Regions from separate parts of the Streptomyces sp. NPDC059696 genome, predicted to be linked through region 2. Evidence: riboswitches for the same ligand, from Rfam matches in the RefSeq annotation. Region 2 holds a riboswitch; each other region holds the start of a gene.
What was found. Region 2 has a riboswitch for cobalamin ahead of ACFV20_RS27810 (cobalamin biosynthesis protein). Riboswitches for the same ligand answer to the same signal wherever they lie in the genome.
Positions count from the first base shown of each region.

Region 1 (4,190 bases), on a different contig from region 2:
GGAACAGTTCGCGCTCGCCGCGGAGGTTCTCGCCCTGCTGGGGGACCGGACCCGGCTCGCCCTGCTGCACGCGCTGACCGGGGGAGAGGCGGACGTCACGACCCTCACGCAGGCGTGCGGGGCGGCCAGGCCGGCCGTCAGCCAGCACCTGGCGCGACTGCGCCTGGCGGGCCTGGTGGACACGCGCAAGGACGGCCGCCGGGTGATCTACTCACTGCGCGACGGCCATCTGCGCCGCCTGGTCGACGAGGCGCTGAACGTGGCCGACCACCGCCTCAGCGACCGCCCCCCGCACGACTGACCACGGCAGCACCCAGGTCCCACTGGACACGCCTCGCACGGCAGGGACGCGGTTCCGCTGGGCGCGGCTCGCACGGCAGCGCCGGGGTCCCGCTGGGCACGCCTCGCACGGCAGGGATGCGGTTCTGCTGGGCGCGGCTCGCACGGCAGGGACGCGGTTCTGCTGGGCGCGGCTCGCACGGCAGGGACGCGGTCCCGAGACGCGCGGCTCGCTCAGTAGCGTGCCGCCGTCCCCAGGTACTGCTCGGCGAAGGCGGCGGCCGCGGTGGGCGAGGTGAACAGGCGGCGCAGCCGGGCGAGCGCGGTGCCCGCACGGAACGGGTCGCCCGCCGCCGTGCCGTGGTACACCTCGGACAGCCACTGCGAGAACTCCTGGTAGTCCCACACCCGGCGCAGACACGCCTCCGCGTAGCCGCCGAGGCCGCTGTCGTCGCCGGTGGTCAGCCGGGCCACCAGGGCGTCGCCGAGGAGGAAGGCGTCGTGCAGGGCGAGATTCATGCCCTTGGCCGCGATGGGGGCGACCAGGTGGGCCGCGTCGCCCGCGAGATGGAGCCGGCCGTGCACCATCGGCTCGACCACGTAGTCGTGCATGTCCAGCACGCGCTTCTCGATCAGCCGCCCCTCGGTCGGCGGGGGCGCGCCGGCCGCCCCGAGCCGCTGCCGGAGCTCCGACCAGACGCGCTCGTGCGGCCAGTTGTCCGGATCGTCGCCCGGCGGGCACTGGAGGTAGTAGCGGGTCAGCTCCGGGCTGCGGGGCATCTGGCCGGCGAACCCGCGCGCGTGGCAGCCGAACAGCACGCAGTCGGCGGACGGCGGCGCCTCGGCGAGCAGGGCCAGCCAGCCGATGCCGTAGTCGTGCCGCGCGATCCGGACCCGCTCGGGAGGGAGCGCGGCCCGGGTCGCTCCCCGTGCCCCGTCGCACCCGGCGACGAAGTCGCAGTGCACGAGTCGGCGTTCACCCGTCTCGGGGCAGGCGTACGACACGGACGGCTGGTCGCTGTCGAGGTCGTGCAGCGCCACGTCCCGGACGCCGAAGCGGATCTCGCCGCCGCGGACGTCGGCGTACTCGCGCACCAGGTCCGTCACCAGCAACGGCTGCGGGTAGACGAAGTGGTGACTTCCCGTCAGCTCGCCGTAGGGAAACCGGTAGCGCTCCCCCTCGAAGCGGAACTCGCAGGCGGTGTGCAGTTCCGCGCGGTCCAGCAGGTTCCGGGCGAGGCCCCGCTTCTCCAGGCCGCGTACGGCCCATTCCTCGATGACCCCCGCACGGGGCCGCCGTTCGATGACCTCGCGGGTCTCCGCCTCCAGCACCAGACAGCCGACGGACGCGGCCCGCAGGATGTTGCCGACGGTCAGACCCGCCGGGCCGGCGCCCACGACGACGACCGGAAAGCGTTGCGGGCCGTCGGAGTCCGGAGGCGGAGAGGCGTGGGACATGCGCACATTATGGAGGCCTCCTCCCGGCGGACGGGCACCTCCGGGAGGAGGCCTCAGGTCAGGATGTCCGTACGTCGTGCCGGGGCAGCCGCGGGATCTCGATGGCCGGGCAGCGGTCCATCACCATCTCCAGGCCCGCCGCGCGCGTCCGGTCGTACGCCCCCTCGTCGATCACGCCGAGCTGGAACCAGACGCCCTTCGCGCCCTTGGCGACCGCCTCGTCCGCGACGGCTCCGGCGAGCTCGCTGTTCACGAACACGTCCACGACGTCCACGTCGAAGGGGATGTCCGCCAGACTCGCGTACCCCTTCTCCCCGTGCACCGTCTCCGCCTTCGGGTGCACCGGTACGACGCGCTTGCCGAAACGCTGCAGCACGGCGGCGACGCCGTACGCCGCGCGCTGCCGGTTCGACGACAGGCCCACCACCGCCCAGGTGTCGCCGAGCCCGGTGAGGATCCTGCGGACCGTTGCCTCGTCGCCGTACACCGGCGGCCTCCTCGCACGTCGTGGACGAACTGCTCCTCCCCTTCAACGGCGGCGGGTGCGCGGTGATTCCCCTGACGGCCCCCGTGATAGCTTGCCGAGGCCAGTCGAACCCATGTACGTGGGTCAGGGAATCCGGTGCGAATCCGGAACTGACGCGCAGCGGTGAGGGGGACGGGCGGGGCCTCGGCCACTGGACTCCTGCACGGACGTCCGGGAAGGCGCTCCGACCCGGGCGAACCCGAGTCCGAAGACCTGCTGGCGGCCCCCGCGGCCGCGCGCGGCGGGGGAGCACCGTACGACCGGGCTCCGCGCATGAGCCCTCGACGCCTGAGGACTGGTTCCCGTGCCCCTCGCCCGCCCCGCCCGCGCCGCCGCGCTGCTCACGGCCGGATTCCTTCTCCTGACCGGCTGCGGCGGCACCACGTCCACCGACGCCAAGGCCGCCGTCACCCTCACCGACTGCGGGCACGAGGTCCGCGTCCCCGCCCCGCCGCAGCACGCCGTGTCCCTCAACCAGGGCACCACCGAGATCCTGCTCTCCCTGGGCCTCGCCGACCGCCTCGCGGGCACGGCCACCTGGACCGACCCCGTGATGAAGGGGCTGGAGAAGGCCGACGCGACGGTGCCACGCCTCGCCGACGACAACCCGTCCTTCGAGCGCGTCCTGGACGCCGAGCCCGACTTCGTCGCCGCGTCCTTCGTCTCCACCCTCGGCAAGGGCGGCGTCGCCACCCGCGAACAGTTCGAGAAGCTCGGCGTCCCCACCTACGTCTCCCCGTCCGACTGCGCCGGCAAGGACAACTCGGGCGGCGGCGACGGCGCACGCGACAAGGCACTCGACATCGACACCGTCTACCGCGAGGTCCATGACCTCGCGACCGTGTTCGGGGTGAGGAAGCGCGGCGACGCCCTCGTGGCCTCCCTCCGGCAGCGCATGAAGAAGGCCACCGCGGGCGTCGACGCCTCCGGCGTCACCCTCCTGTACTGGTTCGCGAACTCCGAGTCGCCCTACCTGGCGGGCTGTTGCGGAGCGCCCGGCATCATCACCCGGGCCCTCGGCGCGAAGAACGTCTTCGACGACACCCGCGAGGAGTGGCCGCAGGTCAACTGGGAGACGGTCGCCGACCGCGACCCCGACGTCCTCGTCATCGGCGACCTGACCCGCACGTCCCAGACCGCCGAGTCGGCCGAGAAGAAGATCGCCTTCCTGGAGTCCAACCCGGTCACGAGGAACATGGACGCCGTCCGGCACCGGCGGTACGTGCTGCTGAGCGGGCAGGCCATGAACCCGACCATCCGCACCGTCGAGGGCGTCGAGCAGGTCGCCGCCGGGCTGCGCCGCTTCGGGCTGGTGCGGTGACGGCCCAGGGCCTGCCGGCCGCCGGGACCAGGCCCCGGCGCCGGGCAGGACTCGCGCTGGGCGCGGCCGGGGCCGTCGCGCTCGTCGCTTCCCTCGCCGTGGCCATCACCATCGGCCCCGCCGACATCGGCGTCGCGGACGTGTGGTCCGTCGTGGCCGCCCATCTCGGTCTCGGCAGCTCCGGGCTGACGCCGATCCGGGACGGCATCGTCTGGCAGCTGCGGCTGCCGCGCACCCTGCTCGCGGCCGTGTGCGGAGCCGGACTGGCCGTGTGCGGAGCGGTGATGCAGTCCCTGCTGCGCAACCCGCTCGCCGACCCCTTCGTCCTCGGAGTGTCCTCGGGCGCCTCCACCGGAGCGGTACTCGTCGTCGTCCTCGGCGTGGGCGGCGGTGCCCTGCCGGTGCCGGCCGGGGCGTTCCTCGGCGCCCTGCTGTCGTTCGCGCTGGTGCTGCTGCTCAGCCACAGCCTGGGCGGCACCACCGACCGGGTCGTCCTCGCGGGCGTCGCCGCCATGCAGCTCTTCTCCGCGCTGACCTCATTCGTCGTGCTGACCTCCGCCGACGCCGAGACCACCCGCGGCGTGCTGTTCTGGCTCCTCGGCTCGC
Region 1 covers NZ_JBHWFG010000016.1:46,596-50,785, reverse strand. Annotated here, with positions in the region: gene ACFV20_RS19015 (ArsR/SmtB family transcription factor) at 1-301, shown strand, start outside; gene ACFV20_RS19010 (4-hydroxybenzoate 3-monooxygenase) at 514-1,737, opposite strand; gene ACFV20_RS19005 (CoA-binding protein) at 1,796-2,224, opposite strand; cobalamin riboswitch at 2,309-2,499, shown strand; gene ACFV20_RS19000 (ABC transporter substrate-binding protein) at 2,568-3,584, shown strand; gene ACFV20_RS18995 (FecCD family ABC transporter permease) at 3,581-4,190, shown strand, end outside.
Region 1: linked by a shared signal. The riboswitch ahead of ACFV20_RS19000 (ABC transporter substrate-binding protein) and the one ahead of ACFV20_RS27810 (cobalamin biosynthesis protein) in region 2 are both predicted to bind cobalamin.

Region 2 (4,190 bases):
GCTCATGCGGGTGCTCCCGGTGGAATGAAGGGCAGTCCTTGCGGCGCGCCGGACTCGATGAGCCGCCACAGCGCGTCGGTGTCCGCGTGCTGTTCGATCAGGTCGCCGAGCCGGTCGAGCTGCTCCTCGCGCAGCGCGGCGAACGAGGTGTCCGGCGCGGGCACGAAGCGGCGGCCCGCGGCGGCCGCCACCTCGCGCAGAAAGGCCCGCCGGAAGCCGTCCGACTCCAGTGAGCCGTGCCAGTGCGTGCCCCAGGTCTGGCCGACCCGGCAGCCGTCCAGGAAGGGGTCTCCGCCGGTGACGTCGGCGACCCCGTGGTGGATCTCGTAACCCTCGACGTGCTCCCCGAGGGCCTCCCCGGACGGCCGGGTGAGGGTCTTCTCGCGGGCGAACCGCACCCGTACGGGCAGCATCCCGAGCCCGTCGACGTGGCCCCGGCGGCTCTCCACGTCGTCCTCGATGTGCTCGCCGAGGATCTGGAAGCCGCCGCAGATGCCGAGCACGGGCCGCTGCTCGGCGGCCCTGCGGACCAGGGCGTCGGCCAGCCCGCGCTCGCGCAGCCACTCCAGCGCCCGGACCGTCCCGCGGGTGCCGGGCACGATGACGAGGTCGGCGTCGGACAGCTCCTCCGGCCGGTCCACGAACCGCACCACGACGCCCGGTTCGGCGGCCAGGGCGTCCACGTCGGTGAAGTTGGACATCAGCGGCACGGCGCAGACCGCGACGCGCAGCACGTCCTCGCCGACCGGCGGGGCGACGACGGACTCCCGCACCACCCCCCGCAGGGAGACCCTGAGGCCGTCCTCCTCGTCGATCCCGAGCCCGTGCCGGAACGGCAGCACGCCGTACGTCCTGCGCCCCGTGAGGCCGTGCAGCATCTCCAGACCCGGCTCCAGCAGGGAGACGTCCCCGCGGAACTTGTTGACGAGGAACCCGGCGACACAGGCCTGGTCCTCGGGCGACAGCAGCGCCACCGTCCCGAAGAACGAGGCGAACACCCCGCCCCGATCGATGTCGCCGACGACGAGCACGGGCAGCCCGGCGTTCCGGGCGATCCCCATGTTCACGATGTCCGTCCGCCGCAGATTGATCTCGGCGGGAGAACCGGCCCCCTCACAGATCACCGCGTCATACGTGCCCCGCAACTGCTCCAGGCAGTCCAGCACCGTCCCGAGCAGCCGCTGTTGGCGTCCGCCGTGGTAGCCACGCGCGCTCATCTCCCCGACCGGCTTGCCCAGCAGCACGACCTGACTGCTCTGCTCGCCGCCGGGCTTGAGCAGCACCGGGTTCATCAGCGCGGTCGGCTCGACGCGGCAGGCCTGCGCCTGCATGGCCTGGGCCCGTCCGATCTCGGCCCCCTCCGTCGTCACGAAGGAGTTCAGGGACATGTTCTGTGCCTTGAAGGGCGCGACCTTGACGCCTTGGCGCACCAGCCACCGGCAGATACCGGCGGTCACGACGCTCTTGCCGGCGTCGGAGGTGGTGCCGGCAACGAGAAGCCCACCGCTCATGTCATTTCCCCCACTTCAGCGACCACGGGCCCCGGAGCGACGGCGCACTCCCGAGCAACCGCGCACTCCCGAGCAACCGCGCATTCCCGAGCAACCGCGCATTCCCGAGCGACCGCGCGCTCCTGGACGACGGCGCACTACTGGACGACCGCGTACTCATCAGCAACCGCGCGCCCGCGCACACCCCGAGCGCGAGCCATGTCACGCGCTGCGACAGCCGCACGGCCCGTTCGACGTCCTGCGTACCGACGGCACGCCCCCGCGTGTTCAGCACGGGACGGTGCTCCACCCGCCCGCCGTACGAGAGCGTCCCGCCGAGCCGCACCCCGAGCGCCCCGGCGAACGAGGCCTCCACGGGCCCCGCGTTGGGACTCGGATGCCTGTCCGCGTCGGCCCGCCAGGCCCGCACGGCCCCCCGCGGATCCGGCCCGGCCAGAGCGGCGAGCACGGCGGTCAGCCGCGCTCCCGGCCACCCCGCGAGGTCGTCCAGCCGCGCGGAGGCCCACCCGTAGCGGCGGTAGCGGGCCGACTTGTGCCCGACCATGGCGTCCAGGGTGTTGACGGCCCGGAACCCCAGCAGCCCCGGCACCCCGCCGACGGCCCCCCACACCAGCGCCCCCACCACCGCGTCGGAGGTGTTCTCGGCGACGGACTCGACCACGGCCCGGGCCATGCCGTCGGCGTCGAGGGCCTGCGGATCGCGGCCGCACAGGTGCGGCAGCCGCGCCCGGGCCGCCTCGACGTCCCCGGCCTCCAGCGCCTGCCCGATGGTGCGCGCCTCCCGGGCGAGTGAAGTCCCCCCGACGACGGCCCAGGTGGCGGCAGCGGTCAGCGCCGCGGAGGCGGCGGGGGAGGTGCGCACGGCACGCGCGGCGACGGACCCGAGGGCGACGGCCCCGCCGGCACACACGGCGGTGTGCAGCGCGCCCCACCCGCGGTGGTCCCGCCACAACACCCGTTCCACGGCACCCGCGGCCCGTCCGAACGCGGCGACCGGATGCCCCCGGCGAGGATCACCGAGCAGCAGGTCACCGATCAGACCGGCGGCGGCGCCGTACGCGAAGACGCGACCGGCACCCATGGGCTCAGCCGGCCAGGAGGGCGGGCAGGGGTGGGGTGGTGAACCTCGATCGGCAGCCGCGCATGGCGATATGTGTCCTCACTCAGGGTGTCCACGCCCTGGTTCGACGAGATCGGCGGTGAGAGTTCCTGGCTCCCGGGGATTGCTACCCCGGTGACAGTGGCGGGACCGCGCCGGACTTTCACCGGCTTCCTCTCCTGCCGCCGTACTGGCCCCGGCAGTCCACCACGGCCGGGAACGGCCGTCAACTTGCCGTTGACCTGCGAGGGGAGAGTGTGGAGAACCCCACATCGCCCCCTGCCCCCACACGACGACCGGGCGGCACAGGACCTCAAGTCCCGTGCCGCCCGGCGGACACGATGTGCGGTGCGGCGCTCAGGCCACGATCAGGTAGATCCCGTACCCCACGGCCACCGCACACGCCGCGAAGCACGCGTACGCGCCGGTGACCGCGAGACTCGCGGACCCGCCCTCGGCGACCGCCCGCTCGCGGCGCGAGAGACCGGTGATGCCGAGGGTGAACAGGCCGACGAGGGCCACGGTGACCACGAGGCTGACGCCGAAGACGGAGCCGAGGGCCGCCCAGTCGATCTTCATATCCGAGACTCTTCCTTGTAACCGGTGGCGGTCAGACCGTGGTGGTCGTGGTCGGCGTGCGCTCGGCGGTGGCCTGCGCCGGGAACGAGGGGACCGGGTCCTCCGACGCCGGGGCCGTGCCGCCCACCGGCGGCGGCGTCACCGCGGCGATCGCGGTGGTCACCACACCGGCAGGCTCGGCGTCAGCGGTGTCGTTGACGTTGGTGTGGTCGACCACCTCACGCCGCGACAGCTTCCAGATCGCCGCGCTGGAGGCGATGAGGAAGACGGCCACCACCGCGGTGCCCCAGCTGCCGAAGCCGGTGACGTACTCGGCGAGCGCGCCCACCAGGGCCGCGGCCGGCAGGGTCAGACCCCACGCGACGAACATCCGCGTCGCGGTGGACCAGCGGACCACGCCGCCCTTGCGGCCGAGCCCGGCACCCATCACCGAACCGGACACGGAGTGCGTCGTGGAGAGGGAGAAACCGAGGTGCGAGGAGGCCAGGATGACCGTGGCCGCGGAGGTCTGGGCGGCGAAGCCCTGCTGCGGCTGGAGGTCGGTCAGTCCCTTGCCCATGGTGCGGATGATGCGCCAGCCGCCCAGGTAGGTGCCGAGCGCGATGGCGAGACCCGCCGAGAGGATGACCCACATGGGCGGGTCCGAGTCGGGCGCCACGGCGCCGCCGGCGACCAGCGCGAGGGTGATGATGCCCATCGTCTTCTGGGCGTCGTTGGTGCCGTGGGCCAGGGAGACCAGGCCGGCGGAGGCGATCTGACCGGTCCGGTAGCCCTTCTTGGACGCCTGGCTCTCGGCCTTGCTGCCGAGGGAGTACGTCAGCCGCGTGGCGAGCATCGCCGCGATGCCCGCGACCAGCGGGGCGGCGATCGCCGGAATCAGCACCTTGGTGACCAGCACGTCTCCGTGCACCGCGCCGATGCCCGCCGAGGCGATCGTGGCACCGATCAGACCGCCCATGAGGGCGTGGGAGGAGCTGGAGGGCAGACCGACGAGCCAGGTC
Region 2 covers NZ_JBHWFG010000029.1:94,300-98,489, forward strand. Annotated here, with positions in the region: gene cobN (cobaltochelatase subunit CobN) at 1-6, opposite strand, end outside; gene ACFV20_RS27805 (cobyric acid synthase) at 3-1,511, opposite strand; gene ACFV20_RS27810 (cobalamin biosynthesis protein) at 1,513-2,592, opposite strand; cobalamin riboswitch at 2,693-2,826, opposite strand; gene ACFV20_RS27815 (hypothetical protein) at 2,968-3,189, opposite strand; gene ACFV20_RS27820 (anion permease) at 3,221-4,190, opposite strand, start outside.

Region 3 (4,190 bases), on a different contig from region 2:
GACCTCTTCGCGCGGGATGTGCGAGACGACGCCCGAGGAGGACACTGCTGCGGCGATCAGCGGTGACGCCGCGCCAGTATCCTGGGTCGGCTGCGGCACCCCCACCAACCCCCGTGCGGACGCGGGGAGTTCGGCCTGCGGCGCGACCTTCCCACGCATGAGACGAGGACGAGTGCTGCTAGCGGGCCGCTACCGGCTGGATGTTGAGATCGGGCGCGGTGGAATGGGAGAGGTCTGGCGTGCCTACGACACCATGCTCGCCAGAGCGGTGGCCCTCAAGCTGCTGCTGCCCCAGGACACCGACCCCACGGCGGCCTCCCGGTTCCGTCTGGAGGCGCAGACCGCCGGGCGTCTCAACCACCCCAACGTCGTGGGGGTCCTGGACTTCGGGGAGTACGACAACCGGCTGTACCTGGTCATGGAGCTCGTCGAGGGCGACAGCCTCGCCGGGGTGCTGGCCGGCTCCGGCGCGCTGCCCGCCGAGCGGGTGGCCCGGCTCGCCGCACAGGCGTCCGCGGGGCTCGCCGCCGCGCACGCCCAGGGCATCGTGCACCGGGACGTCAAACCGGCCAACCTGCTGCTGGACACGGCCGGCACGCTGAAGATCGGCGACTTCGGCATCGCGCGGTTCCTCGACGACCCCGGCGCCGCGCTCACCGCCACCGGGCAGATCATCGGCACCGGCCTCTACCTCGCGCCCGAGCGGGCCCTGGGCAAGCCCGCCGGGCCGGCCTCGGACATGTACTCCCTGGGCTGTGTGCTCTACCAGCTCCTCAGCGGACGACCGCCGTTCGAGGCCGACACCGCCGTCGCCCTGCTCCACCAGCATCTCGACTCCGCTCCCGTGCCGCCCCGCGAGCTCGGGGTCGCCGGGCTTCCGCCCGCGTTCGAGAACTACCTCCTCGGTCTGCTCGCCAAGCAGCCCGAGGACCGGCCCACCGCCCAGCAGGCCGCCGAGTGGTTCGCCGGGGGCGCCTGGCAGGGCCTGCCCGAGCCACTGCCCGAGGTCTCCCCGCCGCTGCGGCCCGCCACCACGTCCAGGGCGAAGCCCGCCGGTCCGGGCTCGTACGGCGGCGCCGACACCGGCGCTCCGACCACGTACGCGCTGCCGGCGACCACGGGACACCGCACCGCGGCCCGGGCCGCCCAGGCGGGGCGTTCGGGCCGCACCCGCGGGCGCGGCGGTGCCGGCAACCGGTCGAGGGTGGCCGCGACGGCCGCCGCCGCGGGCCTCTTCCTCGCGGCGATGCTCCTCGGCATGCGCTGGTTCTCGCCCGACACGACCGCGGAGGGCACGGAACCCGACGCGTCCCCGACGGCGAGCAGTCCAGCCGCCGAGGCGTCCGAGGACTCCGCGCCCGGCTCCTCCGAGCAGCAGACCGACCAGCGGGCCGACCCGGCCGTCGGCCCGGGTACGGCCGACACGCCGGACACCGGCACCGTGGCCGATGTCACTCCCTCCGCCTCGCCGTCCTCGTCGGCTCCTGCCGCGCCCGCGCCGAGTGCGGCGGCTCCGACACAGGGGGCAGGCGGCGGGCCGGCGCAGCCGAAGCCGCAGGAGCCGCTCCAGGGCGGGGAAGAGGACGGGAGCGACGACGGCGGGGACGACGGGACCGACGACTGACGCGGCCCGGGCGGCGTGTGACGGGCCGCTGTCGAGCGCGCGTGGATCGGCCGCGGGATGCGCCGGTGTGCGAACGGGCGCCCCCTCACGCGCCCCTTGGGTGGCTTGTCATCGCCCTTACCCCGGCCTTATTGTCACCAGGCCTTGGTGAACGGGAAATCCGGTGTGATGCCGGTGCGGCCCTCGCCACTGTGAATCGGGAAGTCCGGCTCCAGCCCTCAGGGGCAGCCACTGGGTCCTCGTGACCCGGGAAGGCGGAGTCCGGGCGGTGGTACCCGTCAGCCAGGAGACCGGCCAAGGCGCGTCAACCATCCACGAGGTGCTGGAGAGGGTCTGCTGAGCCATGCACATAGCCGAGGGTTTCCTTCCTCCGGCGCACGCGGTCGCCTGGGGCGTCGCGTCGGCGCCGTTCGTCGTCCACGGGGTCCGGTCGCTCACCCGTGAAGTGCGCGAGCATCCCGAGAGCACGCTGCTCCTCGGTGCGTCCGGTGCCTTCACCTTCGTCCTGTCCGCCCTGAAACTGCCGTCCGTCACGGGCAGTTGCTCGCACCCCACCGGCACGGGCCTGGGCGCCATCCTGTTCCGGCCGCCCATCATGGCGGTGCTGGGCACCATCACCCTGCTCTTCCAGGCACTGCTGCTCGCGCACGGCGGCCTCACCACGCTCGGCGCCAACGTCTTCTCCATGGCGATCGTCGGGCCCTGGGCCGGATACGCCGTCTACCGGCTGCTGCGGCGCTCCAACGCACCGCTGATGGTGGCGGTGTTCTTCGCCGCGTTCCTCGCCGACCTGTCCACCTACTGCGTCACCAGCGTGCAGCTGGCGCTCGCGTTCCCCGACCCGGGCAGCGGGTTCCTGGGCGCGCTCGGCAAATTCGGTTCCATCTTCGCCGTCACCCAGATCCCGCTCGCGGTGAGCGAGGGCCTGCTGACCGTGCTCGTGATGCGGCTGCTGGTGCAGTCCAGCAAGGGCGAACTGACCCGGCTGGGCGTGCTCGTCGCCACCCGGCGGGCCCGGACGGAGACCGAGACCGAGGCAGTGGCCCGATGAAGCGGAACACGAAGATCAACCTGCTCCTGCTGCTCGCCGTGGCCGCGCTGGCGGTGCTGCCCCTGGCGCTCGGGCTCGGCGACCACAAGAAGGAGCCGTTCACGGGCGCCGACGCCGAGGCGGAGACGGCGATCACCGAGCTGAAGCCGGACTACGAGCCGTGGTTCTCGCCCTTGTACGAACCGCCCTCCGGCGAGATCGAGTCGGCGCTGTTCGCCCTCCAGGCGGCTCTCGGCGCCGGTGTACTCGCCTACTACTTCGGTCTGCGCCGGGGCCGCAGGCAGGGCGAGCAGCGGGCGCTGGAGCGGGAGTCCGACGACACGCTCGCCGGCACCGCCGGGAAGTCCGCCGCGGAACGGGACTGAGCCCGGGTGCTGCCGATCGACGCGGCGGCGCACGGCAGTCGCTGGCGCCGCCGCCATCCCGTGGACAAGGCCGTGCTCGGACTCGGTCTCACCCTGCTCGCGATCTCGCTGCCGCCCTGGCCGGGCGCGGCCCTGGTGCTCCTGACGGCCCTGGTCGTGCTCCTGGGTCCGGCCGGTGTGCCCGGGCGGCGGCTGTGGCGGGCCTACCGGGTGCCGCTGGGCTTCTGCGTGACGGGCGCCCTCACGCTGCTCGTCCAGGTGGGCGGGCCGGGTGGTTTCGTCGCCTTCGCCGCCGACGGGCCGATCCGGGCCGGGGAGTTGCTGCTGCGCACCTCGGCGGCCTCCCTGGGCGTGCTGCTGTTCGCCTTCACCACGCCCATGTCCGACCTGCTGCCCCGGCTGGTCCGGGCCGGGGTGCCCGCTCCGGTCGTCGACGTCGCGCTCGTGACGTACCGGATGAGCTTCCTGCTGCTGGACTCCGTGCGCCGCATCCGGGAGGCCCAGGCGGCCCGGCTCGGGCACACCGGCCGGGCCGCGGAGTGGCGGTCCCTGGCCGGGCTCGGCGCCACCGCCTTCGTCCGGGCCTTCGACCGGGCCACCCGTCTCCAGGCCGGGCTCGCCGGGCGCGGCTACGACGGCACCCTGCGGGTCCTGGTGCCCGAGGCCCGGGTCTCCGTCCGTTTCACCGCGGCCAGTTGCGCGCTGCTCGCGGCGGTGGCCGTCCTCACCCTCGTACTGGAAAGGCCGCTGACATGAGCGAGCCCGCCCTCGTCGCCCTGCGGGGCGCGTCCTTCGCCTACGAGGACGGCCCGGCCGTGCTCAGCGGCCTCGACTTCGACATCCGCGAGGGCCGCGCGCTCGCGCTGCTCGGCCGCAACGGCAGCGGCAAGACCACGCTGATGCGGCTGCTCTCCGGCGGTCTGAAACCGCACCAGGGGCGGCTGACGGTCGAGGGACGGCCGGTGGCGTACGACCGCAAGGGGCTGACCGGGCTGCGGACGACCGTGCAGCTGGTGGTGCAGGACCCGGACGACCAGTTGTTCGCGGCCTCCGTCGAGCAGGACGTGTCGTTCGGGCCGTTGAACCTCGGCCTGGACGACACGCAGGTCCGGGCGCGCGTGGCGGAGGCGCTGGCCGCCCTGGACATCAC
Region 3 covers NZ_JBHWFG010000008.1:61,025-65,214, reverse strand. Annotated here, with positions in the region: gene ACFV20_RS10975 (protein kinase) at 173-1,624, shown strand; cobalamin riboswitch at 1,753-1,938, shown strand; gene ACFV20_RS10970 (energy-coupling factor ABC transporter permease) at 1,968-2,675, shown strand; gene ACFV20_RS10965 (energy-coupling factor ABC transporter substrate-binding protein) at 2,672-3,040, shown strand; gene cbiQ (cobalt ECF transporter T component CbiQ) at 3,047-3,796, shown strand; gene ACFV20_RS10955 (energy-coupling factor ABC transporter ATP-binding protein) at 3,793-4,190, shown strand, end outside.
Region 3: linked by a shared signal. The riboswitch ahead of ACFV20_RS10970 (energy-coupling factor ABC transporter permease) and the one ahead of ACFV20_RS27810 (cobalamin biosynthesis protein) in region 2 are both predicted to bind cobalamin.

Region 4 (4,190 bases), on a different contig from region 2:
TCCCGATCAAACTGGGCGGCTTCGACGACATCTTCGCCAAGGCCGGCGACGCGTTCAGCCAGACCAATCCGGCGACCGGCGCGCCACGCGGGGCCCTGGCACCGGCCGAGCCGGGCCAGTGGACGTACGCCACGCTGGCGTTGGGCTCCGCCCTCGCCCTGTTCATGTACCCGCACTCGATCACGGCGACGTTGTCCTCGAAGAGCCGTGAGGTGATCCGCCGCAACACCACGATCCTGCCGCTGTACTCGCTGATGCTGGGTCTGCTGGCGCTGCTCGGCTTCATGGCGATCGCGGCCGGCATCAAGGTGCAGAACGGTCAGCTGGCGATCCCGCAGCTGTTCGAGACGATGTTCCCGGACTGGTTCGCGGGCGTGGCGTTCGCGGCGATCGGCATCGGCGCGCTGGTGCCGGCGGCCATCATGTCCATCGCGGCCGCGAACCTCTTCACCCGCAACATCTACAAGGACTTCATCAAGCCGGACGCCACCCCGGCGCAGGAGACCAAGGTCTCCAAGCTGGTCTCCCTGCTGGTGAAGGTCGGCGCCCTGGCGTTCGTCCTCACCATGGACAAGACGGTCGCCATCAACTTCCAGCTGCTGGGCGGCATCTGGATCCTGCAGACCTTCCCGGCGCTGGTCGGCGGCCTGTTCACCCGCTGGTTCCACCGCTGGGCCCTGCTCGCGGGCTGGGCGGTCGGCATGGTCTACGGCACGGTCGCGGCGTACGGCGTGGCCTCCCCGACGCAGAAGCACTTCGGCGGCTCCGCGAAGGAGATCCCGGGCATCGGGGAGATCGGTTACATCGGCCTCACGGCGTTCGTCCTGAACGTGGTGGTGACGGTGGTCCTGACCTTCGTCCTGAAGGCCCTGAAGGCTCCCGACGGCATCGACGAGACCAAGCCGGAGGACTACACGGCGGACGCGGGCGACCCGGGGGTCCAGGTGGAACTCCCGCCTGCGACGGCGGGGACGAGCCATTGAGCGCGGCCTGAGCGGGCCGCGCTCAGGGGCGCGGGGAACTGCGCGAACAACCACACCACACCCGCAGCGGGCCGCCGACCTGACACACATCGGCGGCCCGCTGTCGTGCACACTCGCGCCATGGACCTCCTGATCCGCCGTGCGCATCCCACCGAATACGACGAACTCGGCACCATCACCGCCCAGGCCTACCTTCAGGACGGCCTCCTCGACTTCGGCGAGGGCGACGCGTACCTGGGCGTACTGAGGGACGTCGCCGGACGAGCCGGCGCCGCGGACGTCCTGGCGGCTCTGAAGGACGGCCGCGTGCTCGGCGGCGTCACCTTCGTGCCGTCCGGCGGGCCCATGGCCGACATAGCCGGCCCCGGAGAGGCCGAGATCCGCATGCTCGCCGTCGCGCACGCGGCCCGCGGACAGGGAGTCGGCGAGGCCCTCGTGCGCTCCTGCGTCGAGCGGGCACGGGCCACCCCGGGCTGCCGGAGCGTCGTGCTGTCGACCCAGCCCACCATGCACGCGGCCCACCGCATCTACGGACGGCTGGGCTTCACGCGTACCCCCGATCGTGACTGGAACCCCCTCCCGGAGCTGACGGACATCACTCTTCTCACCTATGAGTTGACGCTCTGAAACCAGCACGACACAACATCTGGGGGTGCCGTTCGAACCCGGCACAAGATGTATGCTCGTGCTCGCTGTCGCCGCAGGGGAATCCGGTGCGAATCCGGAACTGTCCCGCAACGGTGTACTTGTGCATGTCTGTTCCCGGAACCGCCCGTTCCTGGGGCCGTCGTGCACAGGGGTCAGTCCGAGGACCTGCCGACAGCGCACCCGGCCACCCGGCCGGTGTGCCCTGACGTCCGGGCCTCGTGGAGTGGGCCGGTGGACGCGACGCCGCAGTGCGCTCGCGTGCTGCCCCCTGCCCTCGACGAGGCCCCCGTGCCGAGCGAGGGAGAGCCCCACGTGACCATCGCGCCAGCCGAACCGGTCTCAGCCGAAGAGGAGCACGACGCTCCCGGTGCCGCGCTGCTGCGGACCCTGAGCGAGCTGACCGCCGACCTCCCCGACGCCGACCCCGGCCGGGTCGCCGCCGCCGCGCTGCGCGGCCGGTCCGCCGCCGCGGACGAGGCGGAGTTGCGGGAACTGGCGACGGAGGCAGCGGCCGGTCTGATCTCCGAGGACCCCGCCTACTCCCGGCTGGCCGCCCGGCTGCTGACCATCGGCATCCGCGAGGAGGCCGCCTCGCAGGGCGTCACGTCCTTCACCGAGTCCGTCGCGGTCGGCCACCGCGAGGGGCTCATCGCCGACCGCACCGCCGAGTTCGTGCGCGTCCACGCCGCCCGCCTCGACGCGCTGATCGACCGTGCGGCCGACGACCGCTTCGGCTACTTCGGCCTGCGCACCCTGCACAGCCGCTATCTGCTGCGCCACCCGCACACCCGCAAGGTCGTCGAGACGCCCCAGCACTTCATGCTGCGGGTGGCGTGCGGTCTCGCCGAGGACGACACCGTACGCGCGGTGGACGAGGTCGCGGCTCTCTACGGGCTCATGAGCCGCCTCGACTACCTCCCCTCCTCCCCCACGCTCTTCAACTCCGGCACCCGGCACCCCCAGATGTCGTCCTGCTACCTCCTGGACTCCCCGCAGGACGAGCTGGACTCCATCTACGACCGGTATCACCAGGTGGCGCGGCTGTCGAAGCACGCCGGCGGCATCGGCATCGCCTACTCCCGGATCCGCGCCCGCGGTTCACTGATCCGCGGCACCAACGGGCACTCCAACGGCATCGTCCCGTTCCTCAAGACCCTGGACGCCTCGGTCGCCGCCGTGAACCAGGGCGGCCGGCGCAAGGGTGCCGCCGCGGTCTACCTGGAGACCTGGCACGCCGACATCGAGGAGTTCCTGGAGCTGCGCGACAACACCGGCGAGGACGCCCGCCGTACGCACAACCTGAACCTCGCGCACTGGGTGCCGGACGAGTTCATGCGGCGCGTGAACGCGGACGCGCCGTGGTCGTTGTTCTCCCCCTCCGACGTGCCGGAGCTGGTCGACCTGTGGGGCGAGGAGTTCGACGCCGCGTACCGGGCGGCCGAGGCGAAGGGCCTCGCGAAGAAGACCCTGCCCGCGCGTGAGCTGTACGGCCGCATGATGCGCACCCTCGCGCAGACCGGCAACGGCTGGATGACCTTCAAGGACGCCGCCAACCGCACCGCCAACCAGACGGCCGAGCCCGGACACGTCGTGCACTCCTCCAACCTCTGCACGGAGATCCTGGAGGTCACCGACGACGGCGAGACGGCGGTCTGCAACCTGGGCTCGGTGAACCTCGGCGCGTTCGTGACCGGCGGGGACATCGACTGGGAGCGCCTGGACGAGACCGTCCGCACGGCCGTGACGTTCCTCGACCGGGTCGTGGACATCAACTTCTACCCGACCGAGCAGGCGGGCCGCTCCAACGCCCGCTGGCGTCCGGTCGGCCTCGGCGCGATGGGCCTCCAGGACGTCTTCTTCAAGCTGCGCCTGCCCTTCGACTCGCCCGAGGCCAAGGCCCTGTCCACCCGTATCGCCGAGCGGATCATGCTCGCCGCGTACGAGGCCTCCGCCGACCTCGCCGAGCGCAACGGCCCGCTGCCGGCCTGGGAGAAGACCCGCACGGCCCGGGGCGTGCTGCACCCGGACCACTACGACGCGGAGCTGACCTGGCCGGAGCGCTGGGCGGCGCTGCGCGAGCGCGTCGCCACGACCGGCATGCGCAACTCGCTGCTGCTGGCCATCGCGCCCACGGCCACCATCGCCTCCATCGCGGGCGTGTACGAGTGCATCGAGCCGCAGGTGTCCAACCTGTTCAAGCGCGAGACGCTGTCGGGCGAGTTCCTCCAGGTCAACTCCTACCTGGTGGACGAGCTGAAGCGGCTCGGCGTGTGGGACGCCCGCACCCGGGAGGCCCTGCGCGAGGCCAGCGGCTCGGTGCAGGGCTTCGCCTGGATCCCCGAGGACGTGCGCGCCCTCTACCGCACGGCGTGGGAGATCCCGCAGCGCGGCCTGATCGACATGGCGGCGGCCAGGACGCCGTTCCTGGACCAGTCCCAGTCCCTGAACCTGTTCCTGGAGACACCGACCATCGGCAAGCTCTCCTCGATGTACGCCTACGCCTGGAAGTCCGGGCTGAAGACGACGTACTACCTGCGCTCGCGCCCGGCGACCCGCATC
Region 4 covers NZ_JBHWFG010000026.1:36,274-40,463, forward strand. Annotated here, with positions in the region: gene mctP (monocarboxylate uptake permease MctP) at 1-983, shown strand, start outside; gene ACFV20_RS25970 (GNAT family N-acetyltransferase) at 1,104-1,610, shown strand; cobalamin riboswitch at 1,646-1,819, shown strand; gene ACFV20_RS25975 (ribonucleoside-diphosphate reductase subunit alpha) at 1,944-4,190, shown strand, end outside.
Region 4: linked by a shared signal. The riboswitch ahead of ACFV20_RS25975 (ribonucleoside-diphosphate reductase subunit alpha) and the one ahead of ACFV20_RS27810 (cobalamin biosynthesis protein) in region 2 are both predicted to bind cobalamin.